Regions from separate parts of the Kitasatospora sp. NPDC059577 genome, predicted to be linked through region 2. Evidence: riboswitches for the same ligand, from Rfam matches in the RefSeq annotation. Region 2 holds a riboswitch; each other region holds the start of a gene.
What was found. A riboswitch is a leader RNA that binds a small molecule or an ion and turns the genes downstream of it on or off. The one in region 2 is predicted to bind cobalamin.
Positions count from the first base shown of each region.

Region 1: it holds a riboswitch for cobalamin, as region 2 does, so the genes downstream of both, ACFV0O_RS16915 (cobalamin biosynthesis protein) here and ACFV0O_RS01585 (prenyltransferase/squalene oxidase repeat-containing protein) in region 2, are expected to answer to the same signal.
Region 3: it holds a riboswitch for cobalamin, as region 2 does, so the genes downstream of both, ACFV0O_RS09170 (HoxN/HupN/NixA family nickel/cobalt transporter) here and ACFV0O_RS01585 (prenyltransferase/squalene oxidase repeat-containing protein) in region 2, are expected to answer to the same signal.

Region 1 is NZ_JBHWBZ010000018.1:56,964-68,410, forward strand. Features, by position in the region: gene cobO (cob(I)yrinic acid a,c-diamide adenosyltransferase) at 1-587, opposite strand, end outside; gene ACFV0O_RS16905 (putative cobaltochelatase) at 591-2,711, opposite strand; gene ACFV0O_RS16910 (cobyric acid synthase) at 2,758-4,272, opposite strand; gene ACFV0O_RS16915 (cobalamin biosynthesis protein) at 4,269-5,255, opposite strand; cobalamin riboswitch at 5,468-5,602, opposite strand; gene ACFV0O_RS16920 (XRE family transcriptional regulator) at 5,798-6,481, shown strand; gene ACFV0O_RS16925 (alpha/beta hydrolase family protein) at 6,726-7,838, shown strand; gene ACFV0O_RS16930 (hypothetical protein) at 8,433-9,758, shown strand; gene ACFV0O_RS16935 (CDP-alcohol phosphatidyltransferase family protein) at 9,876-10,754, opposite strand; gene ACFV0O_RS16940 (phosphatidylserine decarboxylase) at 10,741-11,433, opposite strand.
Region 2 is NZ_JBHWBZ010000001.1:331,448-339,777, reverse strand. Features, by position in the region: gene ACFV0O_RS01605 (ECF transporter S component) at 1-591, opposite strand, end outside; gene ACFV0O_RS01600 (ABC transporter ATP-binding protein) at 588-2,231, opposite strand; gene ACFV0O_RS01595 (CbiQ family ECF transporter T component) at 2,228-3,472, opposite strand; gene ACFV0O_RS01590 (hypothetical protein) at 3,483-4,622, opposite strand; partial or broken gene ACFV0O_RS01585 (prenyltransferase/squalene oxidase repeat-containing protein) at 5,039-6,055, opposite strand; cobalamin riboswitch at 6,378-6,509, opposite strand; gene ACFV0O_RS01580 (flagellar hook-length control protein FliK) at 6,697-7,176, opposite strand; gene ACFV0O_RS01575 (prenyltransferase/squalene oxidase repeat-containing protein) at 7,206-8,297, opposite strand.
Region 3 is NZ_JBHWBZ010000007.1:59,491-70,937, forward strand. Features, by position in the region: gene ACFV0O_RS09145 (AAA family ATPase) at 61-1,035, shown strand; gene ACFV0O_RS09150 (Fpg/Nei family DNA glycosylase) at 1,204-2,013, shown strand; gene ACFV0O_RS09155 (AAA family ATPase) at 2,100-4,091, shown strand; gene ACFV0O_RS09160 (hypothetical protein) at 4,238-5,929, opposite strand; gene ACFV0O_RS09165 (ArsR/SmtB family transcription factor) at 5,985-6,368, opposite strand; cobalamin riboswitch at 6,451-6,665, shown strand; gene ACFV0O_RS09170 (HoxN/HupN/NixA family nickel/cobalt transporter) at 6,697-7,812, shown strand; gene rpmG (50S ribosomal protein L33) at 7,884-8,048, opposite strand; gene rpmB (50S ribosomal protein L28) at 8,165-8,401, shown strand; gene rpsN (30S ribosomal protein S14) at 8,401-8,706, shown strand; gene ACFV0O_RS09190 (CobW family GTP-binding protein) at 8,703-9,887, shown strand; partial or broken gene rpmF (50S ribosomal protein L32) at 9,996-10,169, shown strand; gene ACFV0O_RS09200 (M24 family metallopeptidase) at 10,293-11,399, shown strand.

The DNA.
Region 1 (11,447 bases), on a different contig from region 2:
TGGCCCTTGCGGCCGGCGTCCATGGGGTGCTTCACCTTGGTCATCTCGGTGACCAGGTCGGCGAAGCCGGTCAGTGCCTCGGGCGCGTACCGGCCGGTGATGACGACGTGCTGGCTGCCCGGGCGGTCCGCGAGCACGGCCACCACCTCGTCCGGGTCGACCCACCCCCAGTGCATCGGGTAGGTGAACTCGTCGAGCACGTAGAAGCGGTAGGTCTCGGCGGCGAGGTCGCGCTTGACCTGCTCCCAGCCCTCCTTGGCGGCTTCCTCGCTGGACATCTCCTGCTCGGCGGAGCGCTGGATCCAGGACCAGCCGGATCCCATCTTGTGCCAGTCGACGGTGCCGCCCTCGCCGGAGGCGCCGAGCACGCGCAGCGCGTTCTCCTCGCCGACCTTCCACTTGGCGGACTTCACGAACTGGAACACCCCGACCGGCCAGCCCTGGTTCCAGGCCCGCAGGGCCATGCCGAACGCGGCGGTGGACTTGCCCTTGCCGGGGCCGGTGTGCACGGCGGTGATCGGCAGCGTGCGGCGCTGGCGGGTGGTCAGGCCGTCGTCGGGAACGCTCTCGGGGACGCCCTTGGGCATGGGTCAGGCCGCCTTTCGCAGGGTGGTCGCGCGGGTGGCGCGGACGGCCGCGGGGCGGTTGTCCCCGCGGTTCTCGCGGACGAGCGAGGCCACGCCCTCGGCGCGCAGTTCGTCCAGGCTGACGGCGGTGCCGCCGAGCTGCCCGGCCAGGGTGCGGGCCAGGCCGAGCCGGACCGGGCCGGACTCGCAGTCCAGCACCACGCTCGCCGTGCCCTGCGCCGCGAACAGGGCGGCCGCGCGGTGCGAGCGGGCGAGCGCGTCGCGCCCGCCGGTGGCCCGGCCGTCGGTCACCACGACCAGCAGCGGGCGGCGGTTCGGGTCGCGCAGCCGTTCGACCCGCAGTACCTCGTGGGCGCGCAGCAGCCCTTCGGCCAGCGGGGTCCGGCCGCCGGTGGGCAGGGTCTCCAGCCGGGCCGCGCCGACCTCCACGGAGGAGGTGGGGGGCAGTGCCAGCTCGGCGCCGGCGCCGCGGAAGGTGATCATGCCGATCTTGTCGCGGCGCTGGTAGGCGTCCATCAGCAGGGACAGCACGGCGCCCTTGACGGCGGTCATCCGCTGCCGGGCGGCCATCGACCCCGAGGCGTCGACCACGAACAGCACCAGGTTGGACTCCCGTCCCTGGCGGACCTGTTCGCGGAAGTCGTCCTTCTTCAGCACCAGTGCCCGGCCGCTGCGCCCGCGCGCCACCTGGTGCGGCGCGGCGGCCTGCAGAGTCGCGGTCAGGTGCAGCCGGCCGAGCGCGCCCTGCGGGCGGCGGGCCCGGACGGTGTGCCCGCCGGTGGTCTCGGCGGGGGATCGGCGGCCCTGGGCGCCGTGACCGGTGCCGCGGACGGTGAACAGCTTGGTCCGGTACGGGTCGCCGGCCGCGACGGGCGTCGACTCCCGCGCGGGGGAGGGGTGTTGGGCCGGGACGGGCTGCTGTGGCCGGTCGTCCCCGTCCGTCGAGGACGCTTCCGGCGCGTCCGACGCCTCGGGGGCGCCGCCGTCGGACGGCTCGGGAGCCCCGCCGCCGTCCGGTCCGCCGCCGTCCGGGCCGCCCTCGGGGCCCGGGCCGTCGTCCGGTCCGCCGTCCGGGCCCGGGCCGTCGTCCTCGGGCTCCGGGTCGTCCGCCTGGGAGTGTTCCTCCAGGGTCCGGTCCAGCTGTTCCTCGTCCAGTCCCGGCGCGTCGAAGGGGTTGCGACGGCGCCGGTGCGGCAGCGCGAGCCGGGCAGCCTGGCGGACGTCCTCCTCCAGCACCTCGGTGCGACCGTCCCAGGCGGCGAGCGCGACGGCCGTGCGGGCCATCACGATGTCCGCGCGCAGGCCGTCCACCTCGAACGCGGCGCACACGGCGGTGATCTGACGCAGCGCCACATCGGTCAGTGCGACCTCGGGCAGCAGTTCCCGTGCGGCGGTGATGCGTTCGGCGAGTGCCGTCTCCTCCTCGGCGAACCGCGCGGCGAACCCGGCCGGGTCCGCGTCGTAGGCGAGGCGGCGCCGGACCACGTCGGCGCGCTCGGCCGGGTCGCGGGTGGCGGCGATCTCGACGGTCAGGCCGAACCGGTCGAGCAGCTGCGGCCGCAGCTCGCCCTCCTCCGGGTTCATCGTGCCGACCAGCAGGAACCGGGCCGCGTGCCGCACCGACACGCCCTCGCGCTCGACGTACGAACGGCCCATCGCGGCGGCGTCCAGCAGCAGGTCCACCACGTGGTCCTGGAGGAGGTTCACCTCGTCGATGTAGAGCACGCCGCGGTGCGCCTTGGCGAGCAGCCCGGGCTCGTACGCCTTGACGCCCTCGGCCAGCGCGCGCTCCAGGTCGAGCGAGCCGACGATCCGGTCCTCGGCCACGCCGACCGGCAACTCGACCAGCTGGGCGAGCCGTTCGTGGCTGCCGGCGTCCGCGTGCGGCCCGTCCGGGCACTGCGGGTCGGGCGCGGACGGGTCGCAGGCGAAGCGGCAGCCGGTCACGGCGGCGATGGACGGCAGCAGGCCGGCCAGCGCGCGCACCATGGTCGACTTCGCGGTGCCCTTCTCACCACGCACCAGCACGCCGCCCACGGCGGGGGAGACCGCGTTCAGCAGCAGCCCGAGCCGCAGGTCGGCCATGCCGACGATCGCGGTGAACGGATAGCGGACGTCACTCATGCCGTACCCCACTCCTGTCGTGCCCGGTTCTGCGGTCGTACCCGGCTCATGCGTCACTCCCAGGTGCCCCGGGCGCCAGGAACGGCAGCGATCCGGCCGCCGGCACCCCGCCCTCGATCAGCTTCCACAGCGCGTCGGTGTCCGCGTGTTCCTCGATCAGGTCGCCCAGCCGGTCCAGCCGGGCCTCGCGCGCCGCGGCGAAGGAGGTGTCCGGCGCCGGGACGAACGCCCGGCCCGCCAACGCGGCGACCTCGCGCAGGAGTTCGCGGCGGAAGCCGTCGTTCTCCAGCGCGCCGTGCCAGGTCGTGCCCCAGACCGAGCCCACCCGGCAGCCGTCCAGGAAGGCGACGCCCCCCTCGACCGCGACCACGCCGTGGTGGATCTCGTAGCCTTCGACCCGGTGCCCGTACGCCTCGCCGACCGGCCGCGCCAGCACCTTCTCGACGCCGAACCGCACGTACGTCGGCAGCAGGCCGAGCCCGTCGACGGCACCCGCCTTGGACTCCACCTCGTCGACGATCCCGCGCGCCAGCATCTGGTAGCCGCCGCACACCCCGAGGACGGGCAGTCCGGCCGCCGCCCGCGCCTTCAGCGCCGGCTCCAGGCCGCGCTCGCGCAGCCAGGCGAGGTCCGCCACGGTGGCCCGGGTGCCGGGCAGCACCACCAGATCGGCGTCGGCCAGTTCCTCCGGCCTGGTCGCCCAGCGGACCAGCACGCCCGGCTCCTGCGCCAGCGCGTCCAGGTCGGTGAAGTTGGACAGCCGGGGGAAGCGCACCACGGCGACCCGCAGCACGTCCGCGCCGAGCGGGCCGCGCCCGTCCACCCGGTCCACCACCGTCGACAGGTCCAGCGAGTCCTCGGCGTCCAGCCACAGGCCGGGCAGCATCGGCAGGGTGCCCAGCACCGGACGGCCGGTCAGCTCGTGCAGCATCTCCAGCCCGGGTGCCAGCAGCCGCGCGTCGCCGCGGAACTTGTTGACGAACCAGCCGGCCACGTGCCGCTGGTCCTCCGCCGACAGCAGCGCCAGCGTCCCGTACATCGCCGCGAACACGCCGCCCCGGTCGATGTCCCCGACCACCACCACGGGCAGCCCGGCGGCCGTCGCCAGGCCCATGTTGGCGATGTCGCGGTCGCGCAGGTTGATCTCGGCAGGCGAACCGGCGCCTTCGCAGACCACCACCTCGTAGCGGCGGCGCAGATCGGCGAGGCACTCCAGGGCGCGCTCCAGCAGGACGGGCTTGCGCTCGCGGTAGTCCAGCGCGCCGACCTCGGCGACCGGCCGGCCCAGCAGCACCACCTGGCTGCGGCCGTCCGCGCCGGGCTTCAGCAGCACCGGGTTCATCGCCGCCTCCGGCTCCACCCGGGCGGCCTGCGCCTGCATCGCCTGGGCGCGGCCGATCTCGGCACCGTCGGCGGTGACGAAGGAGTTCAGCGACATGTTCTGCGCCTTGAACGGCGCGACCCGCACGCCCTGGCGGGCCAGCCAGCGGCAGATGCCGGCCGTCACCACGCTCTTGCCCGCGTCCGAGGTCGTCCCCGCGACCAGCAGCGCGTTCGTCATGCCCTTCCCCTCTTCCCCAGGAGCGCGCGCAGCAGGACGTGCCCCGCGACCGTCGTACCCAGCGCCAGCGCGCCCACCCGCCGCGAGAGCGCGCAGGCCCGCTCGATGTCGTCCACCGTCACCGGGCGCAGCTCCGCGCCCAGCACCGGCCGGTGCTCCACCCGCTCGCCGTACTGCAGTGTGCCGCCCAGCCGGACGCCCACCGCGCCGGCGAACGCCGACTCGGCCTGGCCCGCGTTCGGGCTCGGGTGCGCGGAGCCGTCGCGGCGCCAGACCTGCCAGGCCGTCCGGGGCTGCGGGGCGGCGGCCACCGTCAGCAGCGCGGTCAGCCGGGCGCCCGGCCAGCCGGCCACGTCGTCCAGCCGGGCCGAGGCCCAGCCGAACCGGGCGTGCCGCGGCGAGCGGTGGCCCACCATGGCGTCCAGGGTGTTCACCGCCCGGAAGGCCAGCAGCCCGGGCGTGCCCGCGAGGGCGCCCCAGGTCAGCGCGTTCACCACGGCGTCGGCGGTGTTCTCGGCCACCGACTCGACCACCGCGCGGGCGATCTGCTGCTCGTCGAGCGCGCTCGGGTCCCGCCCGCACAGGTGCGGCAGCCGCTCCCGTGCGGCCCGCAGGTCGCCGGCCTTCAGCGAGCGGCCGATGGCGCGGGCCTCCCGGGTCAGCGAGGTGCCGCCGAGCACCGTCCAGGTGGCGGCCGCCGCGAGGGCCGCCCGGCCCGTCGGGCGTCGGCCCACCGTACGGTCCAGGGCGAGCGTGCCCGCCGCGACCGCGCCCACGCACAGCGCCGTGTACCCGGCCCCGGCGGCCCGGTCGTCGCGCCACAGGCGCCGCTCCAGCCGGGTCGCGGCACTGCCGAACACGGCCACCGGGTGGCCCCGGCGCGGGTCGCCGTAGCGGGCGTCGGCGGCGTAGCCCGCGACGGCGCCCAGCGCGAACAGGGCGGCGCGGGCGAGCGGACGACCGGTCAGGGGGCGGCGGGTCATCGGCTGCACGTCGGAAGGCCGGGTATCGGAAGAGCGCGTGCGAGGAGGCCGGTCGCGTGAACACCCTGCGCCGGAAGGCCGGTCGCGTGAACCCCCTGCGCCGGAAGGCCGTGCCCGGGACGGCAGCTCGGAGTGCGGCGGGGCGGGGCAGCCTGCATCGCGTGCGTGTCCTCACTCAGGGTCCGCGCCCTGGATCGACGTAGCGGGGGCGAGAGTCTCCTGGCTTCCGGGTCGGACGCACCCCCGGGGCCTTCCAGCGGCTTCTGACGGCCCGCCGTGGCGATGATTCCGAGCGTGCTCCCCGGTGACAGTGGCGGGACCGCGCCGGACTCGCACCGGCTTCCTCTCCATGCCTCCGATTGGCCCCAGGATCCCATCACGCGGCCGAACCGGGAGTCAACCGAGGTCACGGAGGGGTTGGTCACACGGGACACCGGCTGACAGCCTGTGGGATCGCCCAGCGCGGCGGGCCCCCGGGACCGGTCGCTTCGTGCGTTCGGGTGCTGGGGCCTCGCCCCGGTCCGCCCCTACCGTTCGGTGGCATGCGTCGCAGAAAGCCCCCCGCCGCCCCGCCCCCGGTGCCGTTCTCGCCCTCGGCCGCCCGCGCCCACCGGGCCGGTCTCGGCCTGACCCCCGAGCAGGTCGCCGAGGGCATGGCCGCGCACGGCGTCCGGCTGCTGCCCGCCCACGTCCTCGCCTGGGAGAGCGGCGAGCTGCGTCCCGGTGAGGGCGAGTTCATCGCCCTCGCCCGCGCCCTGTGGTGCCGGGCCGCCCAGCTGATGGACGGCCGCCCGGTCCGGCTGCGGGACCACCGGCTGGCCCGCGAACTCGGCCAGGCCGCCGTCGCGGACCGCACCGGCACCACCCTCGACGCCTACCGGGAGGCCGAACTGACCGGTCACTGGGACGGCGACGAGGAGCAGACCCGGTCCCTCGCCGAGGTCCTCGGCCTGGGCCTGCCCGACCTCGTCCGGGCCACCGGCCGCGAGGAGGCCCTCGACCACCTGCTCCGCCAGTGCGTCACCGGCCGCTGGCAGCCCCACCTGCGCGCCCTCGCCCGCATCGTCCCGGCTCCCGCCGAGACCCTGGCCGACGCCGTCGAGGCCCTCCACCAGGAGCACCACGTCCCCTCCCACTGGGGCGCCGGCGCCCGCGCCGCGCCGCCCCCCGCGATCGACGCCCTCGCGTCCCGCTTCTGGCGCCTCCTCGACGCCGACGCGCTCTGACTCCCGGCCCCTCCGGAAATCCCGGCCCCTCTGGAACCCCCCCGCCCCTCTGGAATCCCCCGCCCCTCTCGAACCCCCTGACCCGCTGACTCCCCGCCCCCTGACTCCCCGACCCGCTCCGGCCCGTGCCCGAGTGACCCGGACGGCCCAGCCCGGTGGCCGGGCGGGCGGGGCCCCGGTGGACTGGTGTACGAGCACCGTCCGGCCCGAGAGCAACAGCGAGAGCAACAGAGCGGGGAACGATATGCGCTGGGGAACCGCCGCCGTCGTGGCGGCCGCCGCCGTCGGAGCCGGCGCTGCCGTGCTGGTGGTCGGCCGCCGGGCCTCCGAGCGGATGGTCCGCCCGGTGACCACCGTTCAGGAGTCCGGGCCGCTCCTCGTCCGGAGCCTCGGCGCCGGGCGGATCACCTTCACCGGCAGCCCCGAGAGCCGGCAGCCCGGCCGGTGGGCCGTGGAGTGGGGCGACGACGGGCACGCGGTGGTCGAGGAGGTCCTGCACAGCGACGGGGCGGGCGTCACCCGGCGGCTGGTCCGCGCGGACCGGGGCACCCTCGTCCCCGGCACCGAGGTCCGCTTCACGCCCCGCGTCCACCTCGGCGACCCGATGCGGGCCCTCGGCCTCGCCTACACGGAGACCACCGCGGACGGCGAGCTCGGCCCGCTCCCCGTCTGGCACCTCGACGGCAAGCGCGGCACCTGGGTGATCCTGGTGCACGGCCCGGAGGCCGACCGCCAGCAGACCCTGCCGGTGCTGCCCGTCCTGGACCGCCTCGGGCTGCCCGCCCTCGCCGTCACCTACCGCGGCGACGCCGGCGCGCCCGCCTCGCCGGACGGGTACAGCCACTTCGGCGAGACCGAGTGGCGCGACGTCGAGGCGGCGGTACGGCTGGCGCTCGACAGCGGCGCGGGCCGGGTGATCCTCTACGGCTGGTCCGTCGGCGCGACGACGGTCCTGCAGACCGCGGCCCGTTCGGCCTGGGCGCACGCCATCAGCGGCCTGATCCTCGACTCGCCGGTGCTCGACCTGTCGGCGACCGCCCGCCGGGACGCCGAGCGCCTGGGCTTCCGGGGCGCCGCCGCCGGGCTCGGGGCCCTCGCCGCCGAGGGCCGCACCGGCGTCGACCTCGCCGACTTCTCCCGCATCGCGGAGGGCGCCGACCTGCGCGTCCCCACGCTCGTCCTGCACAGCCCCGCCGACCGGGTGTCCCCGTTCCGCAGCGCCGAACGCCTCGCCGCCGCCCGCCCGGACGTGGTCGGCCTCCAGCCCTTCCCCGGCGCCGACCACGGCACCCTCTGGAACTCCGACCCCGACCGGTACACGGAACTCCTCCGCCGCTGGCTGACCCCTCTCCTCTGACGGCCGCCGCGGGCCGCGGGCCCGGGCCCGCCCCGGCCGGGAGCCGGAAGTCGGACCGGTCGACTTCCTGCTCGCCGGGATCGGCCCGGCCCGCCCGCCATCCGTCCGGATCCGGGCTGGACAGTCCCGCCGGACGCCGACGGCGCCGGTGGTGCCGTCGGCGGCGGACGTCCAGCCAGGGGCACACATTTTCCCCGACCGGTCGGTCGGTCCCTCACGTTCCGTAGTCACTCGAACGGGACCAGCGACCGGCGCGGCTCACCTGGCATGGGCAGGCCACACGTTTCCGGCCAGGCGGTTTGCCTCTGTTGCCCGATCTTGCGGAGGTGCCGCCGCCGCTCCTCCGGTCGTACGGACAACCGGATGTGACAGAAGGCCGGTACAAGGGGAAGACTGCTCGACGTGACGTCTCGGAATCCGCGCGACCGTGATGCCCCGCTCCCGCCTCCGATCGGTACCGGTGCGACGGTGACCCGTCTCCCCGGTACGGCCCACCGGCCAGCCGGTGGAAGGCCGAGCGGGGCGGCCGTACCCCGCAACGGCGTACCCCGGCGACGAGGGCCCGCTCCGGCGCCCGGGCGCGGCCGGGTTCCCGTGCCGGAGGGCTTCCCCGCGCCGGCCGAGCTGGCGCCGCTGGCCCGCCGGATGCTGGTGGACGCCGTCCGGATCGCCCGCTGGGCCGGCGAGCTGGAGGAGGTCGACAAGCGCGGCGAGCTGCTGCCGGACGACGCCCGCGCGGCCGGCCGGGCGCTGGCCATGACGGTCGGCGCCGCCTCCAAGGCCTGGGGCCAGGCGCTCCTGGTGGGCCTGGTGGAGGCCCGGGAGACCGGGGCCGCCCCGGGCTGGCGCCTGCACGCCTGGGAGCACGACGACGAGGCCGTGGTGCGCGGCTGGTCGGCGCTGTTCGACGCCTGGACGCTGCTCGCCCCGGTGCCGCCCGCCGCGCTGCGCGGGGTGTTCGCCGTGCTGGCCGGGCAGGCCGTGGACCAGGCCCCGCAGCTGCTCTCCTTCCTGCACCTGGTGGACGGCCCGGTGGCCGAGAGCGAGCTGCTGGAGCTGCTGCGCCGCGGCCTGGACGAGCGCCGGGTCGGTGGCGGCCCGGGCGGCCCCGGCCTGTCGCCGGTGCCGCACGCCGCCTCGGCGGTGTCGGCGGTCCGCGGCACCTGCCGGGAGCCGCAGATCGACACCCCGGCCTCGCCGTCGGACGTGGCCGCCGTCCTGGACTGGATGCTGGACGGCCTGGCGGCCGTGGGCGCCCTGACGCGCAGCAACGACGCCGCCGAGCTGTCGCCGCTCGGCCACTGGGCGGTGCGGGCGAAGCTGGAGGAGATCTGCACGGTCGCGCAGACCGCGGCCGGGCACATCGAGCAGAGCGCCTTCGAGCTGCTGAACGCCTGCGCCGACTACTCGCCGGGCCCGGCCCGCGCCGAGTACCGCGCCTGGGTCGCGGCCCGTCCGGCGGACCGGGCGGTGGCCGAGTTGCTGGACGCGGCGCAGGGCGACGACGCGCTGGTGCGCGGGCTGGCCTTCGAGGCGCTGCGGGTGGCCGGCGGACCGGCCGAGCAGGCGGTCCGGGCCGCGGTGGACGAGCCGGTGCTGCGCCCGTACGCGCTGCTGTGGCTGGCCGAGCGCGCGGACGAGGGGGTCTCCCCGGCGGACGTGCTGGGCGCGGACGACGCGGCCTGGCTCTGGGTGGACACGGCGGCGGCGGTGCTGGACCACGGCGAGACGGAGCTGCTGGTGGGCCACGTGGAGGGCGCCTCGGCGGGCGACCCGGTGCGGCTGTTCGCCCGGGCCCGGCAGTCCGGGCACCCGCGGGCGGCCTCGGTGCTGACGGCGGTGTCGAGCGTGCACCCGGACCCGGCCGTGGCCCGGGCGGCCCGGCGCTCGGCCTTCAGCGTCCACACCGGCGGCGCGTAGCCGCCCCCGGCCGCCGGAACGACGCGCGGCCACCCGGGGACCCCCGGAACGGCACATGACGAAGGGCCCGGAACCGATCGGTTCCGGGCCCTTCGTCATGGAGACGGACGAGCGGTCTCAGCCGAGCCGCGACTCCGCCCGCCGGGCGCGGACGTCGCCGACCTTCTGGCCCACCTTGCGGCGGATGACCAGCAGCGGCGCCATGGCCGCGAGGGTGATCTGGGCGAAGGCGCCGACGTGCATGAGCGCGTCGCCGCCGGGCAGGCCGGTGGCCCAGGCCGCCAGGCAGCCGATGGAGACCACGATCCAGCAGAGCGTGGCGGTGGCCAGCAGCCCCTGCGGCTTCGGGTACTCGATCCGGCTGACCATCAGGTACGCGGCGCCCATGATGGCGAGCAGGCCGGGCAGGAACGGCGGGTCGAGCAGCACGATGGCGATGACCGTCATCGCGCCCATCGGGCAGGGCATGCCCTGGAACACCCCGGGTCGCATCTTCACGGCCGAGAAGCGGGCCAGCCGCAGGACGACCGCGAGCAGCACGGTGATCGCGATGAGCGCCGAGAGCTTGCTGTTGGAGCCCTGGGAGACCATGCCCCAGACCGCGACGAAGTAGGCCGGCGCGATGCCGAAGCTGATCAGGTCGGCCAGGTTGTCCAGTTCCGCTCCGAGGGCGGAGGAGCGCAGCTTGCGCGCCACCAGGCCGTCGAAGAGGTCGCACATCGAGCCGATCAGCAGCAGCGTCACCGCGGTGGCGGCGCTGTGCCGGTCCGGAGCGGCGTCCGGGTTGGTGATGTGCGGGACGAGGACCCCGGTGGTGATCGAGTAGATCGCCAGGAAGCCGCAGACGGCGTTCCCCAGGGTCAGGAAGTCGGCGGTGGACAGGTGCTGGGGAGAGCGCGGGGCGCGCAGCTCGCGGTCGCGCGCCCAGCGGCGGCGGCGCAGGGCCGTCTCCTCGTCGTCCAGGCCGACGATTGTCTCAGGATCAGTCACGGTCAAGGCGCGTCACCCCGGCTGTGGTCTTCTGGCCGACCTCGACGCCGACCTCGACGCCGGCCGGCAGGTAGGTGTCGACCCGGGACCCGAACCGGATCAGACCGATCCGGTCGCCCTGCTCGACCTTGGTTCCGGCGGCCACGTACGGCACGATGCGGCGGGCCACGGCCCCCGCGATCTGGACCATCTCGATGTCGCCGAGCTCGGTGTCGAAGTGCCAGACGACCCGCTCGTTCTGGTCGCTGTCCTTGTTGAACGCGGGGACGAAGCCGCCCGCGACGTGCTCGACCGACGTCACCGTGCCCGGCAGGGGCGCGCGGTTGACGTGGACGTTGAGCGGGCTCATGAAGATCGCGACCCGGGTGCGGCCGTCCGGCCAGGCGTCGATGCTCTGCACCACGCCGTCGGCGGGGGAGATCACTCTGCCGGTGCCGACCTCACGCTCGGGGTCGCGGAAGAACCACAGCATGCCCGCGCTGAGCGCACAGGCGGGTACCGCCGCCAGGGCCCACTTGCCGCTGCGCCGGGTGAGGGCGGTGGTCACGGCGGCCGTGGCGAGAGTGGGGACGAACCAGGGGGTGGCTCCGCGCGCGATGGTCACGCGGGGTCGCCGACCGGCCGTCGTGGGTGCGAGGGCATCGCGGTCCGTGACGGAGTTGTGAGGGGACGGGCTGATGGGCATCGAAGACCTTTGTC
Region 2 (8,330 bases):
GAGGTAGGCGATCGAGCTGTTCGGGTCGGTGGAGAACGGCCAGAAGGACAGGTTCAGCAGGAAGCCGAAGAGGTACCCGGAGAACGCCCCGTACCCGGCCAGCATCGGCACCTCCCAGCGCCGCCGGGCCGGCGGGAGCAGCCCGGCGAGCATGCCGACGAAGGCGCAGCCGAACATCTGGTAGGGCATCCAGGGGCCGACGCCGCCGGTGAGCAGGGCGGAGGCGAACAGTGAGGTGCAGCCGAGGGTGAAGCCGAAGCCGGGGCCGAAGACCCGGCCGGCCAGGACGAGGACGAAGAAGACCGTCTCCACCCCGGCCGTGCCGGCGCCGAGCGGGCGCAGCCCGGCGTTGACGGCGGACAGGACGCCGAGCATGGCGAGGGCCTTGGCGTCGATGCCCCCGGCCGAGATCTCGGCGATGACGACGGCGAGGACCAGGACGAGGAGTGCGCCGAAGATCAGCGGCGGGGCGTAGTTGGAGCCGAACGTCCCGGGGGCGACGACGAACGGCCAGGTGAAGGCGACCAGGCCGATGAAGGCGGCCAGGGCGACAACGATCCGGGCCCGGCCGGGGATCCGGACGGCGGTCACCGGGCCGTCTCCACGGCTTCCAGCACCCCGGCGACCTGATCGACCGTCAGGTAGCCGAGCGGGGCGAGGATCTTGGCGGTCTGGGGGGCGAAGGTGGGCGAGGCGACGATCACCTCGGCGGTGGGGCCGTCGGCGACAACCTCCCCCTCGGCCATCACGACCACGCGGTCGGCGGCGGAGGCGACGAATTCGACGTCGTGGGTGGAGACCACGACGGTCCGGCCCTCGGCGGCGAGGGCGTCCACGATGCCGGTGAGCGCCGCCTTCGCCCGGTAGTCGAGCCCCCGGGTCGGCTCGTCCAGCAGGACGACCCGTGGTGCGGCGGCCAGTTGGATCGCCAGGACGAGCGCCAGCTGCTGCCCCTCGGAGAGGTCCCGGGGGTGGGTGTCGTCCGGGATCCCGGGGGCCAGGCGGTCGAGGAGCTGCCGCGCGGTCGGCCCGCCCGCGCGCTCGGATTCCAGGTCGCCCTGGGCGAGTTCCTGCGCCACCGTCTCCAGGTACAGCAGGTCGGTGGGGGTCTGCGGGACGAGCCCGACCAGCTGCCGGGCCCGGGCGGCGGGCAGGCGCTTGGGGTCCGCGGCCGGACCGCCCCCGGTGCCGGTGGCCTTGACGCTGCCGCCCTGGCGGGGGCCGGAGCCCTGCAGGGCCCACAGGAGCGAGGACTTCCCGGAGCCGTTGCGGCCCATCAGCGCCGTGACCTCGCCCGCGCGCAACGCCAGGTCGACGTCCCGGACGGCGGCGACCGGACCGTACCGGACGACCACCCCCCGGGCGTCCAGCACCCGTTCCCCCGCCGCGGCTGCCCGGCGCGGCGGGGGAACGGGCACGTCGGTGAGCCGCTGCCGCAGCGGGGCCGCGGCGCGGCGGGCGTCCCGGACGGACAGCGGCAGCGGCTGCCAGCCCGCCAGCCGGCCGAGGCCGACGACGGGCGGCGCGATCGCGGTGCTCCGGAAGACCTCCGCGGGCGGCCCGTGCACGACCGTCCCGTCGCCGGGCAGGTAGGCGACCCGGTCGGCGTACTGGACGACGCGTTCCAGGCGGTGTTCGGCGAGCAGGACGGTCACGCCGAGGTCGTGGACCAGCCGGGTGATCGCGGCCAGCACCTCCTCGGCGGCGGTCGGGTCGAGCGCGGAGGTCGGCTCGTCCAGGACCAGCACACGTGGGTGCGCGGTGAGCACCGAGCCGATGGCGACGCGCTGTTGCTGGCCGCCGGAGAGCTCGTACAGGGCGCGGTGGCGCAGGTCGGCCAGGCCGAGCAGGTCGAGGGTCTCCTCGACGCGCTTGCGCATGACCTCCGGCGGGATCGCCAACTGCTCCATGACGTAGGCCAGTTCCTCCTCCACCGTGTCGGTGGTGAAGCCGGCCAGCGGATCCTGTCCCACCACGCCGACCACGTCGGCGAGTTCGCGCGGCGGGTGGTCGGCGGTGTCGCGGCCGTCCACGGTGACCCGGCCGCGCAGGGTGCCGCCGGTGAAGTGCGGCACCAGGCCGTTGACGGCGCCGAGCAGGGTGGACTTGCCGGCGCCGGTTCGGCCGACCACCAGGCAGAGCTCACCCTCCGGGACGTACAGGTCGACGTCGTGCAGGACGGGCGTGGTCTCGCCGTCGTACACCACGCCGACCCGGTCGAATCGGATCACGTGCTCACCTCGGAGGTCGTGCGGTCGGGGCGGGTCGTGCGGTCGGTGCGGGTGGTGCGGTCGGTGCGGGTGGCCGGACGCGGCCCGGGCACGCCGGCGGGCTCGGGCGTGCGGCCGGGCGGCGGCGAGACGATCCCGGCGGCGCCCGCCAGCAGCAGGGCGAGCACCGGGACGAGCGGCAGCGCCGGCCAGGTCAGCGGGTACAGGGACGGGTTGAGGTCGGTGGCGTCGTAGCCGACGGTGGCGAACAGCAGGACCGCGGCGGTCACCCCGCAGCCGGCCACCGCCCATTCGGCGGCCCGCCAGCGGTCCGGCCGGTACGTGGTGCGCCGCACCCGCCGCCCGCCGAGCAGCAGACCCGCCACGCAGAGCACGGCGCCCACCACGAAGGCCGGCAGGCCCAGCGCGGCGGGGGCCGTACCGTCCAGCAGCCCGTACACCCCGGCGCACAGGCCGCACATGCCGAGCAGCATCAGCGCTCCGGTGAGCCGGCGGGAGCGGCGCGAGGCGGTGCCGGAGCGTCCGTAGCCGCGCGAGTCCATCGCGGCGGCCAGAGCGAGCGAGCGTTCCAGCGCGTCCTCCAGGACCGGGACGACGATGCCGCGCAACGCGCGCACGCCCGTGCGCCGCCCGGCGCGCAACCGCCGCGCTCTGGCGACGCGTTGGACGCTCTGCACCAGCTGGGGCGCGACGCTCAGCGACACCGTGACGGCGACACCCAGCTCGTAGAGCGCCCCGGGCAGCACGCGCAGCGCCCGCTTGGGGTTGGCCAGGGTGTTGGCGGCGCCGATGCAGCAGATCAGGCAGGCCAGGCGCAGCCCGTCGAACGCCGCGGAGAGCGTCGCCTCCAGCGAGACCGGGCCGCCGATCCGGATGCCCGCGTACCAGGCGGGGGTCGGGATGTGCGGCAGCGAGAACAGCAGGTGGTCGTGCGGGGTGATGCCGGTCGCGAAGACGCAGCGGAAGACCACCCGGATCGCCACCACACTCAGGGCCACCCACAGGTAGTAGGTGAACCCGCGCGCCCACGGGGCCTCGCTGCGGCGGGCGGTGACCACGTAGCCGAGCACGGCGAGGACGAGCAGGAGCAGCAGCGGGTTGGTGGTGCGGCTGGCCGCCGTGGCGAGGGCGAGCGCCCACGTCCACCAGGCCAGCGGGTGCAGGTTCCGCGGGCTGCGCCGACTGCCCCCGCCCCGCGCGGGGGCGGTGGCCGGGGAGCCGGCGGCGTGCTTGTCGGGCATGGTCACCGGATCACTCGGCCTGTCGTCGGCGGCGGCGCGCGGTGACCACGGTCGCCACGCCCAGGACCACGACGAGGACGGAGCCCACCACGGCGGGGACCATCGAGCCGGAGTCGTGCGGGGTGTCGGCCACCGGGTCGGCGTTCACCACGCCGCCGGGCACGGCGGGGGTGGCCGTCGGCGCGGCCGCCGCGGCCTGCTCCGTCGGCCGGTCGCTCGGGGTGTCCGTCGGCGCCGCCGTGGGCGGGTCGACCAGCACCGGTGTGGCGGGTACCGGCGTCGGCTCGGGGGCGCCCGGCGGGGTGATGCCGTCCTCGGGGGTGCCGGCGGTGCCGTTCCCCGGGGGCGTCACCGGCGCCGGCGGACGGGCTCCGCCCGCCGGAGGCCTGGCGGGGGCCGGGGCACGGCCGGTCCCGGATCCACCGGTCGTGCCGGTGGATCCGCCGGAGCCGCTGCCGCCGGTCGTCCCGGCACCACCACTCGTCGACCCGCTGCCGGAACCGCCCGAGCCACCGCCGGAGCCGCCGCCCGAGCCACCGCCGGAGCCGCCCGCAGTGCCCTGACCCGGGTCGGCGGGCTGCCCACCGGGGCCGGCGTTGAGCGCCCGGACGCTGTCCGGCGAGAAGGCCGGACGCCCCTCGGTGCCCTCGATGTCGGTCCCGCCGAAGATCCACAGGTCGACGCTGCCGGGCTTCGGCTGGTAGAGCATCGCACCGAGCTGACTGTACGACCAGGTGTTCTGCCCAGGATCGGCGTGCCAGTACGACCAGTAGGCCGTGGCCGGGGGCGTCAGGACGCACTTCTCCTGATCCGGGGTCGGGAACTGCTTGCCGCCCTGGAAGCCGCCGTAGCCGATCCGGCAGATGAACGCCGGGCCGTCGTGACCGGTGCCGGTGGTCTTCCAGCCGCCCTGGTTGAGCAGGGCGTACCCGGTGGTCGGGGTGGTGCCGCAGGAGCGCAGCAGCGGGCCGCCCCACCTCCCGAAGTCCACCGCGAGGACGACGCCCGAGGTGGTGGTGCACTGGTCCATCGGCAACGGCGCCGCCACCGCGGGGGCGGCGCCCACGGCGACGCCACCGCAGGCGAGCGCGAAGGTCAGCGCCGCCGCCCCGGACAACCGCCCGAGGCGCGTGGCGCGTCCCCGGCTCACCGGTGCCGCCCCGGGGCCGCGGTGCGGCGGCGACGGGCGACCAGGACGGCCGCGGCGCCGAGCGCGGTCAGCGCACCGGCAGCCGCGGTCAGGGTCAGCGCCTGGGTTCCGGTGCTCGCGAGGTTGCCGGAACCGGTCTGCCCCGACACGCTCCCGGCCCGGGCGTCGGCGCCGCCCGCCGGGGCGTCGACGCCGCCGGCCCCCCGGGTGGTCGGGCCACCGCCGGTCGAGGGCACGTCGGTGACCGGGGCCGACGCAGTCGTGGTGGGCGAGCCCGTCGGGGTACCGGAGGACGTTCCTGTCGGAGTACCGGTCGGTGTGTCGGTGGGAGTGCCCGTCGGCGTCCCCGTCGGCGTACCGGTGGGCGTACCGGTGGGCGTACCGGTGGGCGTTCCTGTCGGCGTACCGGTCGGCGTCCCCGAGGGAGTCGGCGTCGGAGTACCGCCGAGGTTGCGGGTCAGCGTGCCGAAGGAGATCCCGGTGGCACCACCGAGCACCTGGGTGGAGGCGCGGACGTCCGAACCCCGCTGGCCGGCGGAGGCGACGTTGAACCCGCCGTCGCCGTTCTGCTGCCCGGCGAGGAAGTCGAGCGCCTTGGCGATCCGACCGCCGTAGTCGGCCTTGCGCAGCGTCATGCCCTGGACGGCCAGCGCGGCCGAGTTGGTGGAGTCGCCGGCCGCACCGGGGAAGCCGCCGTCGGGCAGCTGCCGCGCGGCGAGCCAGCCGAGCCCCCTGTCGACCGCCTGCGCCGCCTCGTCCCCGGGCACGAGGGCCAGGGCCATGACGGCCATCGCCGTGCTGTCCGCGTCGGAGTCGCCGGTGGCGGGGATCAGGCTCGGCCAGGAGCCGTCCGCGTGCTGGAGGCCCTTCAGGTAGGCGATCGCAGGGGCTGCGTTGGCGGCGTCCCCGGCCCGGAGCTGGGCCATGACGGCGAGTGCCTGGGAGAAGACCGAGGTGGCGTAGGCGTAGTTGCCGGGGGCGTCACAGCCGCTGTTCGCGTCGGCCTTGGTGCACACCAGCGCGGCGAGGGCGGCGATCAGGTCGTGGCCGCCGAAGTTCCGCGGGTCGCGGCCGACGGCCTCGGCGAGCAGCGCCTCCTTGCCGATCGAGCCGCCGCCGGCGTACTCGGTGCCGATGGCCGTCCAGTCGTTGACGGTGCGCTCGCTCGCGTCCTTGCCCTGCTGGTCGAGGAAGTCGACGATCCTGCGCAGCGCGGCGTCGTCGGTGCCGGTGGCGGCGAGGGCGTAGGCGCCGTCGATGGTGAGGCCGAAGTCGGCGAAGGCCGGGAAGCCCTCGTAGTAGTGGCCGTCGATGAGCCGGGCCGGGTCGGTGAGGTAGGCGCCACCCTTGGCGGCGTCCGGGGTCCGGCCCTCGGGCGGCGTGGTGGTGCCGGGGTTGCCGGCGTCGTGCGGCGGGTTCGCGCCCGTCGTGGGGCGGGCGTCACAGCCCCGGGTGGCGCTGCGGCCCCGGTGATCGACGTCGAACGTGCCCGCCGTCGCCGTGCACTGCCCGATCGGGTCGGCTGCGGCGGTACCGGGGTGGCCGAGCAGGACGGTGCTGCACGCGGCGACCGCGACGGTGCCGGCGACCACCAGCGACGCGAGGTCCCGGTTCCTGTGACGTGTGCGACTGCTGCTGACCCTCACGACGACTCCCTGGTCGGTCGACACGGGAGACACGGCGCAGCCGACGGCCGCCCGCCGGGAACGCGGGGGCGTCAAGAGCTGCGTCGTAGTCCGCGACGACGCAAGTGCTGTGTGAACAGACCCCCGGTCCAGGCATTCCGGCTCACCCACCGGGCGGTGGGTCTACGGTTGCGGGTCAGCGCCGGAATCGGACCGGCTTCCCCTGAATGCCGAGGGTGAAAAACCGGTTCATCAGACCACGGCGTCCGACGGGGAGTCAACGGGTCGTCAGGTCACTGGCGTCCCTTGGCGCCTGCCTCCGGACGCGCACCCGTCGACGCCGGCGCCCCCACCACCGAATCCGGGCACGCCGGTGCACCCGGCCCCCTGTCCGGACAGGGGGCCGGGGCTCCGGTGGCGCCGCCGTTGGCCGGCCGCGCCGACGGGCGTCAGGGGGCGGTGATGCCCGGCTGGGCGCCCGCGCCGAAGGACCAGCCCTCGACGTCTCCGGGCGCCGGGTTGTAGCTGCCCGCGCCGAGATTGCTGTACGACCAGGGGCCGCCGTGCTGGGCGTGCCAGTACGACCAGTAGGCGCTGCCGGTCGGGTTGGTGCAGGTGGCCGGCAGCGCGTTGATCTTGCAGACGAAGCCGGGGAACCTCGGGTGGAAGGCGTAGGAGAACCCGGCGCCGGTGAGCGCGGCGAGTCCGCTGGCCGGGTCGCCGGGGGCGCAGCCGGTTTCGATGCCGCCGCCGACGGCCGTGAAGTCGACCACGACGGTGACGCCGGTGGTCCCGTCGCAGGCGGCGGCCTGCGCCTGCGGGGCCTGCGCGGCGGAGACGCCGAGCAGGCCGGCGGTGAGGGCGGCGGCTGCGGCGATCGAGCCGAGCGTGCGGCGGGCAGGTCGGGCAGGGGTGAGGGTGTCGTTCATCGGTGAACTCCTCGCAGTGTCGGGCCAGTTCAGCGGACGGCCGGTGCCGGGCAGAGCAGCGTGGGGGCGTCGGGGCGGGCCCCGGCGGCGGAGAGGGTGGCGAGCGGGGTGCCCGCGAGACCGAGGACGGCCTGCGCGGTGGCCCGGGCGCCGGTGCCCGCGGTGAAGCCGGTGGCGTCGTAGGCGACGGCGCCGCGCACCGCCGGGTCGGCGGCGCAGCCCTGCTGGAGCTTGACCAGTCGGCTCCAGCCCTTGAGGCCGGCGCCGAAGTGCCCACCGGCCAGCAGCGCCTGGGTGGCCAGGCCGGTGGTGTTGGCGTTGGAGGCGGTTGCCCCGGCCGCCGCGAAGCCGCCGTCGGCGTTCTGGTGGGTGGTGAGCCAGGTGAGGCCGGCGTTGGCCTTGGCGGTGCGGCCGGTGGCGGCGAGGGCCTGGACGGCGAGCGCGGTGGCGTCCGCGTCGCTCGCGCAGGTGGTCTGGCCGAAGGCGACGGGGAAGCCGCCGTCGGCGCACTGGCTGTTCGCGAGGTAGTCGACGGCCGCCGCCGGGGCGTCACCGGGCGTGCGGTGCAGGGCGATCAGGGCCAGCGACTGGCCGAAGGCGTTGCTGTAGTCGCCCCACTGGGAGCGGTCGGAGAAGCGGCCCTCGGCGGTCCGGAGGGAGCGCAGCCGGGCGGGCAGGTCGACGCCGCCGAAGCTCGCCGGGTTCTCGCCGCGGACCTCGGCGGCGAGCAGCAGTTTGGCGGTGGCGCCGGCGTAGGCCTCGGTGGTGCCGTCGCCGAGGTAGCCGCTGATGATCTCGGGCTTGGCGAGCCAGGCGGTGGCCTTGGCGGCGGCCAGGTCGGAGCCGTGGGAGGCGGCGAAGGCGAGTACGGCGTCGACGGTCAGGCCCTGGTCGGGGTAGGCGGTGCCGTTGAAGACGGACTCGAAGTGGTCGCCGTCGACGAGTTGGCGGGCCAGCCAGCCGGCCGCGGCGGCGTCCGGACGGACCGTGACGGAGGCCGACGCTGCGGGGGCCGACGTCGCGGGGGTCGGCGCGGCGTGCGCGGCGGCGGCCGGGAGCACGGTGGCGAGGGCCAGGGCGGGTATCGCGAGCAGACCGAGGGTGCGGCGGAGCGCGGGCATGGGTGCCTTTCCGGGCCTGGACGCAGGGGCCCG
Region 3 (11,447 bases), on a different contig from region 2:
GGTGCCGTGACGCAGTACGCCGGAGGCGGGCAGGTCCCGCCGCGTCCCGCCGCTCCGCCGGTGCCTCCGGGGGGCGGTGCGGGAGCGGCCCCGTCGGGGGTGCCGGTTCCGCCGCCGCAGGTCCGGCCCGTGCCGACCGGTTCACCGGCTCCTGTGGCTCCCGTTGCTCCTGCGGCGCCCGTTGCTCCGGCGCCCGTTGCTCCTGCGGCGCCCGTGGCGCCCGCTGTGGTCGGGCCCGCGCCCGTGGTGCCCGCTGCAGTCGGGCCCGCGCAGGTGCTCGCGCCCGGGCCCGCCGCCGGTCCGGCCCCGACTCCCGTCACGGCCCAGGCCCAGGCCCAGGCCACGGTCCCGGTGCCCGTGCCGCTTGCCGCTCCGGTGCCCAGCGCACCGGTACCCGCCGGAGGGACCGGGCACTTCGTCCTGCCGTCCGGGACGCCCGTCCAGCTGCCCGCCCACCCGCCGCGGCAGCACGCGCCCACCGGGCCGATCGCCGTCCTGCTGATCGGTCCCGCCGGCGCCGGCAAGACCACCGTCGCCCGGTACTGGGCCGAGCGCCGGCCCACCCCGACCGCGCACATCAGCCTGGACGACGTACGGGAATGGGTGCAGTCCGGCTTCGCCAACCCGCAGTCCGGCTGGAACAACGCCTCCGAGGCGCAGTACCGGCTGGCCCGCCGCACCTGCGGCTTCGCCTGCCGCAACTACCTGGCCAACGGCATCTCCTGCATCATCGACGACGCCGTCTTCCCGGACCGTCCGGCGATCGGCCTCGGCGGCTGGAAGCGGCACATCGGCCCCGGCATGATCCCGGTCGTCCTGCTGCCCAGCCTGGACTCGGTGCTGGGCCGCAACGCCCGGCGCAGCGGGAACCGGCGCCTCGGCGACGAGGAAGTGGCGCGCATCCACGGGCGGATGGCCGGCTGGTACAACTCCGGGCTGCCGATCATCGACAACTCGTACCTGGACGTCGCCGGGACGGCCGCCGAGCTGGACCGTGTGATCCTGGCCCGGCTGACGGGCATGCCGGTCCGCTGACCCGGCCGACAGCCCCCGCCCGGCCGCCCCCCCCGTCACCCCCCGCCCCGCCTCCCCGTCGCCTGCCGACTCGGGCGGCCGCGGGCGTGTCGGTGCCGACTGCGATGATGGAGGCGTCCTCGGGCCCGCCCAGCGGCCCGTCCTGTCGAACCCGGGGAGCTGACGCCCGTGCCGGAAGGCCACATCATCCACCGCCTCGCCGCCGAGAACCGGAAGGCCTTCGGCGGACGCCCCGTCCGGGTCTCCAGCCCGCAGGGCCGGTTCGCCGACGAGGCCAAGGTGATCGACGGGCAGCTGCTCACCGGTGCCGAGGCGATCGGCAAGCACCTCTTCCTCGGCTTCGAGGAAGGCGCCTGGGTGCACGTCCACCTCGGGCTCTACGGAGGCTTCACCTTCGGCGCCGGCCCGGCGCCCGCGCCGGTCGGCCTGGTGCGGCTGCGACTGGAGGGCGAGGACGGCTACGCCGACCTGCGCGGTCCCAACACCTGCGCCCTCGTGGCCGACGACCGGAAGGCCGCGGTCGCGGCCCGCCTCGGCCCCGACCCGCTGCGCGCCGACGCCGACCCGGAGGCCGCCTGGCGCCGGATCGCGGCCAGCCGCACGACGGTCGCCGCGCTGCTGATGGACCAGAAGGTGCTCGCCGGGGTGGGCAACGTCTACCGGGCCGAGGTGCTGTTCCGCCACGGCATCGACCCGCACCGGGCCGGGCGCGACCTCACCCGGAAGGAATGGGACGCCGTCTGGTTCGACCTGGTCGCCCTGATGCACGAGGGCGTCGCGGTCGGCCGGATCGACACCGTCCGTCCCGAACACACCCCGGAGGCGATGGGGCGCCCGCCCCGCGTGGACGACCACGGTGGCGAGGTGTACGTCTACCGGCGGGCGGCGATGCCCTGCCACGTCTGCGGCACGGACGTGCGGACCGAGGAGCACGCCGCGCGCAACCTCTTCTGGTGCCCGACCTGCCAGGCAGCCTGAGACCCCGATCCGCCCTCCGGGCCGGAGCCCAGCCCGTAGGCTGGGGCCGACCGGCCGGAGGGAGCGGGCAGATGGAGCATCGGCGGGTGACCAACACCGTGTCAGGAACGGTGGGTGGCCACGTGGTGCAGGCCGACACCATCGGCTCGGTGCACCTCCACCAGGCCGAACCGCCGCCGAGGCCTCGTCAGGTCCGGCCCCCGCACGGGCCCTTCGTCAACCGGGAGCCGGAACTCGCCGCGCTGACCGCGGCGTCGGGCCGGGTCGAGGCCGGCGGGCTGGGGATCGTGGTGTTCACCGGGCTCGGCGGGGTCGGGAAGACCGAACTGATCGCCAAGTTCGCCGAGGAGCACCGGGCGCGCTTCCCGGGCGGGGACCTCTACGCGGACCTCCTGGCCTACCGGCACCAGGGCGGGGTGGACCTCCCCTCGCTGCTGGCCGGCTTCCTGCGCGCCCTCGGGACGGAGCCCCCGGCGGTGGAGGCGGAGCGATTCACGATGTTCCGCACGGTCACCGCCGAGCGCCGGTGCCTGTTCTTCCTGGACAACGTCGAGCACGCCGCCGAGGTGCGCGCCCTGCTCCCGTCGACCGGACTGGTGGTGGTCGCGAGCCGGCGGCGGCTGCCCGCGCTGCGCACCGACGGCGCCGAGGTGCGACAGCTCGGTCCGCTGAGCGCGACGGCCGGTGCCGATCTGGTCCGGGCCTGGCTGGGTTCCGGGCGGGGCACCGACGGGGAGTTGGCGGCGCTGGTCGAGCTGTGCGGCGGGCTGCCGCTGGCGCTGAACGCCGTCGGCAGCCAGCTGCTGGACCGCGACCACCTGCCGGTCGGCCGGGTGGTGGCCGAACTGCACGACCGGGAGGGCAGGTTGGCCATGCTGGACGACGAGGAGAACGACCTCGGCCCGACCTACGACCTGGTCCACGAGCGGTTGTCGCCGCACGGCCGGGCGCTCTACCGGCTGATCGGCGTGCACCCCGGCCCCTTCGTGTCGGCCGAGTCGGCGGGTGCGGCGGGTGTCGAGCGGGCCGGGGCGGCGCTGCAGGAACTGCGCGCCGTCCACCTGCTCGACGAGGTGATGGACGACGACGTCGAAACGCGCTTCCGCGCCCACGACGTGGTGCGGCTGCACGCCTACGGCCGTACCCGGGAGCTGCCCGGCCGGACGGAACTCCTCGCCCGGGTGGTGGCCTACTACCGGGGCCGGGCCGCACTGGCCGACCGGGCGATGGGGGCCAGGCTGCGACTGCAGGAGGAGAGCGGCGAGGAGCTGCCCGGGTTCGCCTCCGGCGCGGCCGCCCTGGAGTGGCTGCACGCCGAACGGGCCAACCTGCGCGCCGTGGTGGAGGAGGCCGCCCGGCAGCGGTGGCACGGCGAGGTGTGGCGGCTCTGTGAGTCGCTCTGGCCGCTGTACCACGGCCGCAAGCTCTACGAGGACTGGATCGCCACCCACCGGCTCGGCGTCGAGTCGGCCCAGTGGGACAACCAGCCGGCCGCCGTGGTCCGGATGCGCAACCAGCTCGCCCGCGCCCACTTCGAGCGCAAGGAGTACCGGCTCGCCGCCGAGCAGTTGGCGCTGGCCGCGGAGCAGCTGCCGCTGGTGGCGGACCGCCGCGTGGTGGGCGTACTGCACGAGACGGACGGCCTGCTGTGCCTGGCCGACGGCCGCCCCGGCGACGCGGTGGAGCGGTTCACGCTGGCCCTGGCGGAGAACCGGGGCGACGACCACGGTGAGATCGTCCAGAGCTACAACCTGGCACAGGCGCTGATCGCCGACGGCCGCGCCCCGGAGGCGCTGGACGTCCTGGACCGCGCCGGCGCGCGGGCCGCGGACACCGACGACCACGACATGCTGATGAAACTGCCGCTGGTCCGCGCCCGGGCCCACCGCGCGCTGGGGCGACCGGACCTCGCCGTCGTGCACGCCGGTGACTGCGCCCGGCGGGCCGGGGAGCGGAGCCAGTACGTGAAGGAGGCGCAGGCGCACACCCTGTTGGTGGCCCTGGCGGAGGAGCTGGGCGATGCCGAGTTGGCCGGGCGCAGCCGGGCCCGGCTGCGGGAACTGGCGGGTCAGCTCTAGGGTCCGTCCTCACACCGCGACTGCGGGGCGACGCTCCCCGGCCTTCGGCTTGCGACGCACGCACCCCAACGCCGCCCGGCCGCCCTCCGGGCGGACGACGGGAGCGTGACGACGGGAGTGAGCGGACGGGAGCGTGCGGACGGACCCTAGGGAGGCGGGCCCTGGGGCGCGGTGCTGAACGAGAGCCGGGTGCGGTGCTCGCCGGTGCGGACGGTGAGTCCCTGTCGGGGGAGTTCGGCCGGGTCGCCGCCGTCGGCGAGCCAGCAGGCCACGGCGGAGCCGAGCAGCAGCGGGTCGATGCCCGGGTCGGGGCCGCCCCAGTCCGGTTCGGCGCGGGCCTCCAGCAGCAGACCGCTGCGCAGCCGGAGCAGGTGCCGGGCCGGGCCGAGCGCGGCCACCGCGACGGCGAGGCCGGGGAGTTCCGCGGCCGAGTCGGCGAGCCAGCGGGGAGCGGGGAGTTCGGCGTGGACCTCGGTGCGGGCCAGCACCTCCGCGGTGTAGCGCAGGGCGTCGCCCGGGTGTTCGTCGGTGAGCGCGTGGAAGCCGCGCGGGGTGTGGTCGGCCGGGTCGACGGGGTAGCGCCGCAGACTGACCTCGGTGCCCTCGCTCCCGCCCTCGACGTCGTACGCGGTGGGTCCGTCGGTGGTGCCGGGGTGCGGGACGGGCTTGGGGTAGGGCGGCAGGAGCGGTTCGTCCCCGGGTTCGTCCAGGTGCTCCAGGAAGGAGTAGAGCAGGGGGCGCAGCAGCGCGGCGGACCGGCCGCGCCGGCTCAGCGAGCGGTCGGTGAGCGGGCGCAGGGTGTCCGGGTCTTGCTCCCGCAGGGCCCGGGCGAGTTGGGCGGCGAGGTCGCCGTCGGGGTCGAGCACGGGGGCGGTCTGGCCGAAGGCGTAGCCGGGGGAGCGCGGGTCGAGTTCGGCGGCGCCGGTGGCGACGAGCACGGTGGGTCGTTCCAGCGCGGCGCCGTAGACGGATACCGAGCCGTGGTCGCCGATCAGGCAGTCGGCGGCGACCAGCGCGGCCTGCCAGCCCTGGTGCGGCGGGATCAGCCGCAGGCCCATCCGGCGGGCGGTGTCGAGCAGCGCCTCGGGGTCGTGCCGGCTCCAGATGTTGGGGTGCAGGACGACGGCGACCGTGTACTCGTCGGCGGGCAGCCGGCGGACCAGCCGCTGGGGCAGGTCGGGGCGGCGGCCGAATAACGAGTGCTCGCTCCAGGTGGAGTTGACGACGACGAGCCGTCGGCCGTCGACGGCGCCGAGCGCGGCCCGGTAGGCGTCCCGGGAGCGCAGGCTGCGCAGCATCCGGTCGAGGCACGGGTCGCCGACGACCCGGGCGACGTCCAGCGCTTCGGGGCAGGAGGTCCGCAGGCGGTCCAGCTGTTCGGGGTGGGAGAGGCCGAGGACGTCCACGAACACCTCTCCGCCGTGGGTGAGTTCGTTGCGCGAGAGGCCTGCGGAGCTGGTCGTGTCGCCGGTGGACTCGGTCACCAGGCGGTTGTAGCCGGCGCCGTGCGGGAGGACGACGAGCCGGGCGTCCAGGTGGTGCATGGAGGAGTGGACGGCGCAGGCGACGGCGAGGTCGAAGTGGTGCCGGAGGGCGTCCTGCCAGTCGAGCACGGTGAAGCCGGGCAGGCCGTGCAGGTAGTCGTCCAGGGCGCGGTCGGCGAAGGCGGAGCCGGGGTTGACGGTGAAGTACCGGGCGATGCCGTCCGGGTTGAGGAGGGTGAGGACGTCGAGGACGCGGGTGGCGGAGGTGAGGGTGCGGGCGACCGCCAGCACGCGTGCCCTGACCGGTCGGGTGTTCCAGCGGTCGGCGGGCCAGGCGTGGGGGTGGGACGGCACACCATGATCGTACTCATCCGGTGGCCCGGCCCGACGGCTGTTCCCCGAGTGTCGGTCAGCCCGCGGCGGCGGTGGGCTCGTGGTGCTCGCCGGCGGCGCATTCGTCGAGGAGGGGGCGCATGTCCTCGTCCACGAGCCGGTAGCGCACCACGCGGCCGTCCTTGTCGCCGGTGACGACGCCGGCCGTGCGGAGCAGCCGCAGGGCCTGGGAGACGGCGGGGTCGCGCATGCCGGTGGCGACCGCGAGGTCGGTGACGGCGAGCGGGCCGGCCCGGTGCAGGGCGAGCAGCAGGGCGAGCCGTCCGGGGTCGGCGAGCAGGGAGAAGCGCTCGGCCCAGGACCGGACGTGCGCGGTGTCGCCGATCGCGGCGATGGCCTCGCAGACCCGGTGCCCGTCGATGGTGCGGTGGCCCGCGCGGTCGGCCGGTACGAGATGCATGCGGACATTCTTGCAGGCGGGGGCCTGTGATCCTGGACACCTGCGCAGGTGCGCAGCCTTGCATGGGTCGGGGCGCGACCCCTACGGTGTAGCCCGCCGTGGTGCTCGGGAAGACCGGTGACGGACCCTCAGGGGTCCCAGTCCGGAGCGGCCCTCGCCACTGTGATCGGGTGAGTTCCTTCGTCCTCGACGGAATTCGGTCCGTGTCCACGAAGCCACTGGGTGCCTCGCGCACTCGGGAAGGCGGACCCGGATGTCCCGTAAGCCAGGAGACCGGCCACGGCACTTCACGAAGTGATTCCACGAGGTGTTGGAGCGTGATCCTGAGATGACCCTGCCCGAAACCGCCGCGGCGGACGCGAAAGCGGCGCCGTCCGTGTTGCCCGCCTTCCGGTGGAAACGCGAGGACACCGTCCGTACGGCCGGGTTGATGGGGGTGATCCTGGCCATGCACGTGGTGGCCTTCGGGACGCTCGTGTTCCTGGTGGCGCCCGAGCGGTACGCGGTCGGCACCCAGGTCTTCGGGGTGGGCCTGGGCATCACCGCGTACACCCTCGGGATGCGGCACGCGTTCGACGCCGACCACATCGCGGTGATCGACAACACCACCCGCAAGCTGATGGCGGACGGCAAGCGGCCGGTCTCGGTGGGATTCTGGTTCGCGCTGGGGCACTCCTCGATGGTGGTCATCATGGCCGCCCTGGTGGCGGGCGGCGCCCAGCTGGCGAACACGCTGATGGACGACGAGTCGACCACCCACAAGTGGCTCGGCGTGGTCGGGACGACCACCTCCGGGGTGTTCCTCTACCTGATCGGCGCGCTCAACCTGGCGGCGCTGCTCGGCATCGTCAAGGTGTTCCGCGCGATGCGGGCCGGGCAGTACGACGAGGCGGAGCTGGAGGCGCACCTCGACTCCCGCGGCTTCATGGCCCGGGTGCTGAACCGGGCGACCCGTTCGATCACCCGCCCCGGGCAGATGTTCCCGGTCGGCATGGTGCTGGGCCTGGGCTTCGACACCGCCACCGAGGTCACCCTGATGGTGATGGCGGGTTCGGGCGCGGCCGCCGGGCTGCCCTGGTACGCGATCGTCTGCCTGCCGCTGCTGTTCGCGGCCGGGATGAGCCTGTTCGACACCCTGGACGGGACGTTCATGAACTTCGCGTACCAGTGGGCCTTCTCCAACCCGGTGCGGAAGGTGTACTACAACCTGACCATCACGGGGCTGTCGATCGCGGTGGCCTTCATCATCGGCACCATCGAGCTGGTCGGCGTGCTGCACGAGAAGTTCGACCTGACCGACCCGGTGAGCGGCTGGATCGCGGAGATCTCGCTGGACAACGTCGGCTACGCGATCGCGGGGCTGTTCGTGGTGGTCTGGGCGGTGGCGATCGGGTACTGGAAGCTCGCCAAGGTCGAGAAGCGCTGGACGCCGCAGGAGCAGTGAGCCCAGGGGCCCACCGCGCGGTGCCGAACGGCGCCTCCCCACTCGGGGAGGCGCCGTTCGTGCGTGCGGGGTCAGCGCTCCTCGCGGAAGTCGACGTACCGGCCCGCGACCGGGTCGTACTTGCGCAGGACCATCCGGTCCGGATCGTTGCGGCGGTTCTTGCGGGTCACGTACGTGAAGCCGGTGCCGGCGGTGGAGCGGAGCTTGATGACGGGGCGCAGTTCGCTGCGGGCCACGGGTGTCCTCCTGGGTCCGGGGTGTTCGGTCGAGACCGTACACCGAAATGGAAGTCATTTTCATCTGGTGTAGCGTTTGCGCCGTCCCGATCATTCCCGGACGCCAGGGAGCACCCATGTCCGCCCACTGCCGGCTCACCGGCCGCCGGCCCGGCTTCGGCAACGCGATCTCGCACTCGCACCGCCGCACCCGCCGCCGCTTCGACCCCAACGTCCAGCGCAAGCGCTACTGGCTGCCCGGTGAGGGCCGGTACGTGCGGCTCACGCTGAGCGCCAAGGGCATCCGCACCGTCGACACGATCGGCATCGAAGCCGCCGTCGCCCGGATCCGGGCCCGGGGGGAGAGGGTCTGATGGCCGAGCAGAGCAAGATCGCCAAGAACGAGCAGCGGCGCGCCGTCGTCGACCGGTACGCCGAACGCCGGGCCGAGCTCAAGCGGATCATCGCCCACCCCGGCGCCGACCCGGCCGAGCGCGCCGCCGCGCGGGCCGAACTCGCCCGCCGGCCGCGCGACGCCGGCCCGACCCGGGTCCGCAACCGCGACGCCGTGGACGGCCGCCCCCGCGGCTACCTGCGCGCCTTCGGCCTCTCCCGGGTCAACCTGCGCGCGCACGCCCACGCCGGCCACCTGCCGGGCGTCCGGAAGGCGAGCCGGTGAGCCCGGTGGACGCCCCGGAGCGGATCAAGCTGCCCGTGGTCGTCGTCGCCGGGCTGCACGCCGAGGAACGACGCGCGGCCGTCGACGAGCTGACCGCGGACGCGGTGGAGGCGGTGGTGCTGCGGCACGACCTGCGGGACGCCTCGCTCGGCCTCGTCCACCGGGAACTGCGCGACGCCCGGGGGGTGTTCGACGCGGACGACGTGCCGTTGACGAACGACTGCCCGTGCTGCGCCCTGCGCGAGGACCTGCTGCCCCGGCTGCTGGGGATCGCCGACGAAGGCCGCCACGGGCTCGCCGTCGTCGAACTGTGGGGCGGCAGCGACCCGCACCCGGCCGTCGAGGTGATCGCCGGCGGAGAATCCGGCGGGCGGCGCCTCGCGGACGCCGTCGAACTCGCGGGCGTCGTCACCGCCGTCGCTCCGGACCGGCTGATCGGCGAACTCTCCGTCCCCGACGACCTGGCGGAACACGGCGAACACACCGCCGAACGGGACGAGCGGACCCGTGCGGAAGCGTTGGCCCACCAGATCGAGTACGCCGGCACCCTCGCCGTTCCGCGAGCCACGGCGCACGCGCCGGGGCTCGCACTGCTGCGTCAGCTCCACCCCACCGCCCGGGTCGTCCGGCTCGGCACCGGCGCCCTCACCCGGGCCGCACTCGGCGGCTTCGACGTCGCCGCCGCCCGCGACCGGGTCAACCCGGCCATCGCCCTGCTGCCGCAGGAACGCGACGAGGCGGGCGTCACCACCCTGGTGTGGGAACGCCGCCGGCCGCTGCACCCGGAGCGGTTCCACGAGGCGCTGCACCAGCTCGTCCCGGCGGCGCAGCGCAGCCGCGGCCGCTTCTGGCTGGCCAACCGCCCGGACCTGATGCTGGCCTGGGACGCGGCCGGGGCCAACCTCGCCGTCGAGGAGTGCGGGCCCTGGCTCGCCACCCTGTCCGACGCGGCCTGGGAGTTCTACCCGCCCGCCCGGCGGGCGGCGGCCGCCCTCGACTGGCACCCGCTGCACGGCGACCGGGTCCAGCAGCTCTGCTTCACCGCAGAGGGGCTGGACGTCGACGGGATCACCGCGCTGCTCGACTCCTGCCTGCTCACCGACGTCGAACTCATCGCCGGTGAGGCCGGCTGGAAGACCCTGCCCGACGCCTTCCGGGACCTGCTCGCCCCCCTCCACTGAAGGAGCCCCGGCATCATGCGCAAACGAACAGCCCCGCCGAAGGAGCGGCCCGACCCCCTGGACGCGGCCGGCATCGAGGACGTCGACCACGAGGACCAGGAGCTTCCGATGGCCGTGCCCGAGCGCAGGACCTCCCGCAGCAACACCCGGCACCGTCGCGCCCGGTGAAGGGCGACGCCCCCGAAGCCGGTCCCGGTCACGAGCGACGGCCGCGAGCTGCTCGTGCCGCAGAACCTGGTCCCGGCCTACCGCCGGGGGCTGATCGACCCGGGGGAGGCGTAGCGGCGGCGGCCCGTGCCGGGTGGCGGGAAACCGGTGGTGGTACGGGGGCGCGTCGGGGGCTCCGGGGGTTCCGTCGGGGGTGCTCGGCGGGCGGTTCGGGCCGGGGGTTCGTAGGCTCGACGCATGGCGGATGCGTACGCGGGGCGGCGGGAGCGGGTGAGGGAGCACTGCAGTGCGGCCGGGGCCGATGCGGCGCTGATCACCCGGGCGGCGAACGTGCGGTATCTGACGGGCTGCGCGCCCTGCGGGGCGACGCTGCTGCTGACCAGGGAGCGGGCGCTGCTGGCGCTGCCCGACGACCTGCCGCCGGACGACACGGGGGAGCACCTGATCGTCCCCGACGTGACCCGGCTGCCGGTGGCGGCCGGGGCGGACACCGCGCTGGCCGCCACCGCCGCGGCGAGCAGCTTCGGGGTCGAGGGCCTCGCGGTCGAGGAGCACGACCTGACCGTCAGCCGGCACCGGACGGTGGCGGGCCTGGCCGAGCGGGCCCGGCTGGTCGACCTCGGGCAGGTGGTCGAGCGGCTGCGGGTGGTCAAGGACGAGCACGAGATCGCCGATCTGCGGATCGCCGCCGAGATCGCCGACCAGGCGCTCGGCGAGCTGCTGGAGTCGATCCTGGTCGGCCGCACCGAGCGGCACCTGGCCATGGAGCTGGAGCGCCGGATGATCGACCACGGGGCCGACCGGGCCGCCTTCCCGGTGTCGGTCGGCACCGGCAGCCACTCCGGCCAGGCCGCCCACCAGCCGACCGACCGCCGGGTGGAGGAGGGCGACTTCCTGACCGTGGTGATGGGGGCCCAGTACCGCGGCTACGGCGTGTCCACCGCCCGCACCTTCGTGATCGGCGCCGCTCCCGCGCCGTGGCAGGTGGAGCTGCACCGGTTGGTCTTCCGGGCCCAGCGGGCCGGTCGGGAGGCGCTCGGACCAGGCGTGGAGCAGTGCGTACCCGACCGGGCCGCCCGGCAGGTCCTGGAGGCGGCGGGCCACACCGAGGGCTCGCCGCACCCGGTGGGCCACGGCATCGGGCTGGAGATCCGGGAGGCACCGCGCCTCGGTCCGTCGGACATGGGTAAACTGGACAGCCGCGTGCCGGTCACCGTCGGCCCAGGGGTCCACCTCCCGGGCAAGGGCGGCGTCCGGATCGAGGACACGCTCGTCGTGCGCCCCCTCGAAGAGGGCGGGCCCGAGCTGCTCACCATCACCACCAAGGAGCTCCTCGCCCTGTGACCGCGGCCTCCAGTCGGCCGTCGGCGGCAGGACGCACCCCTTGGTTCC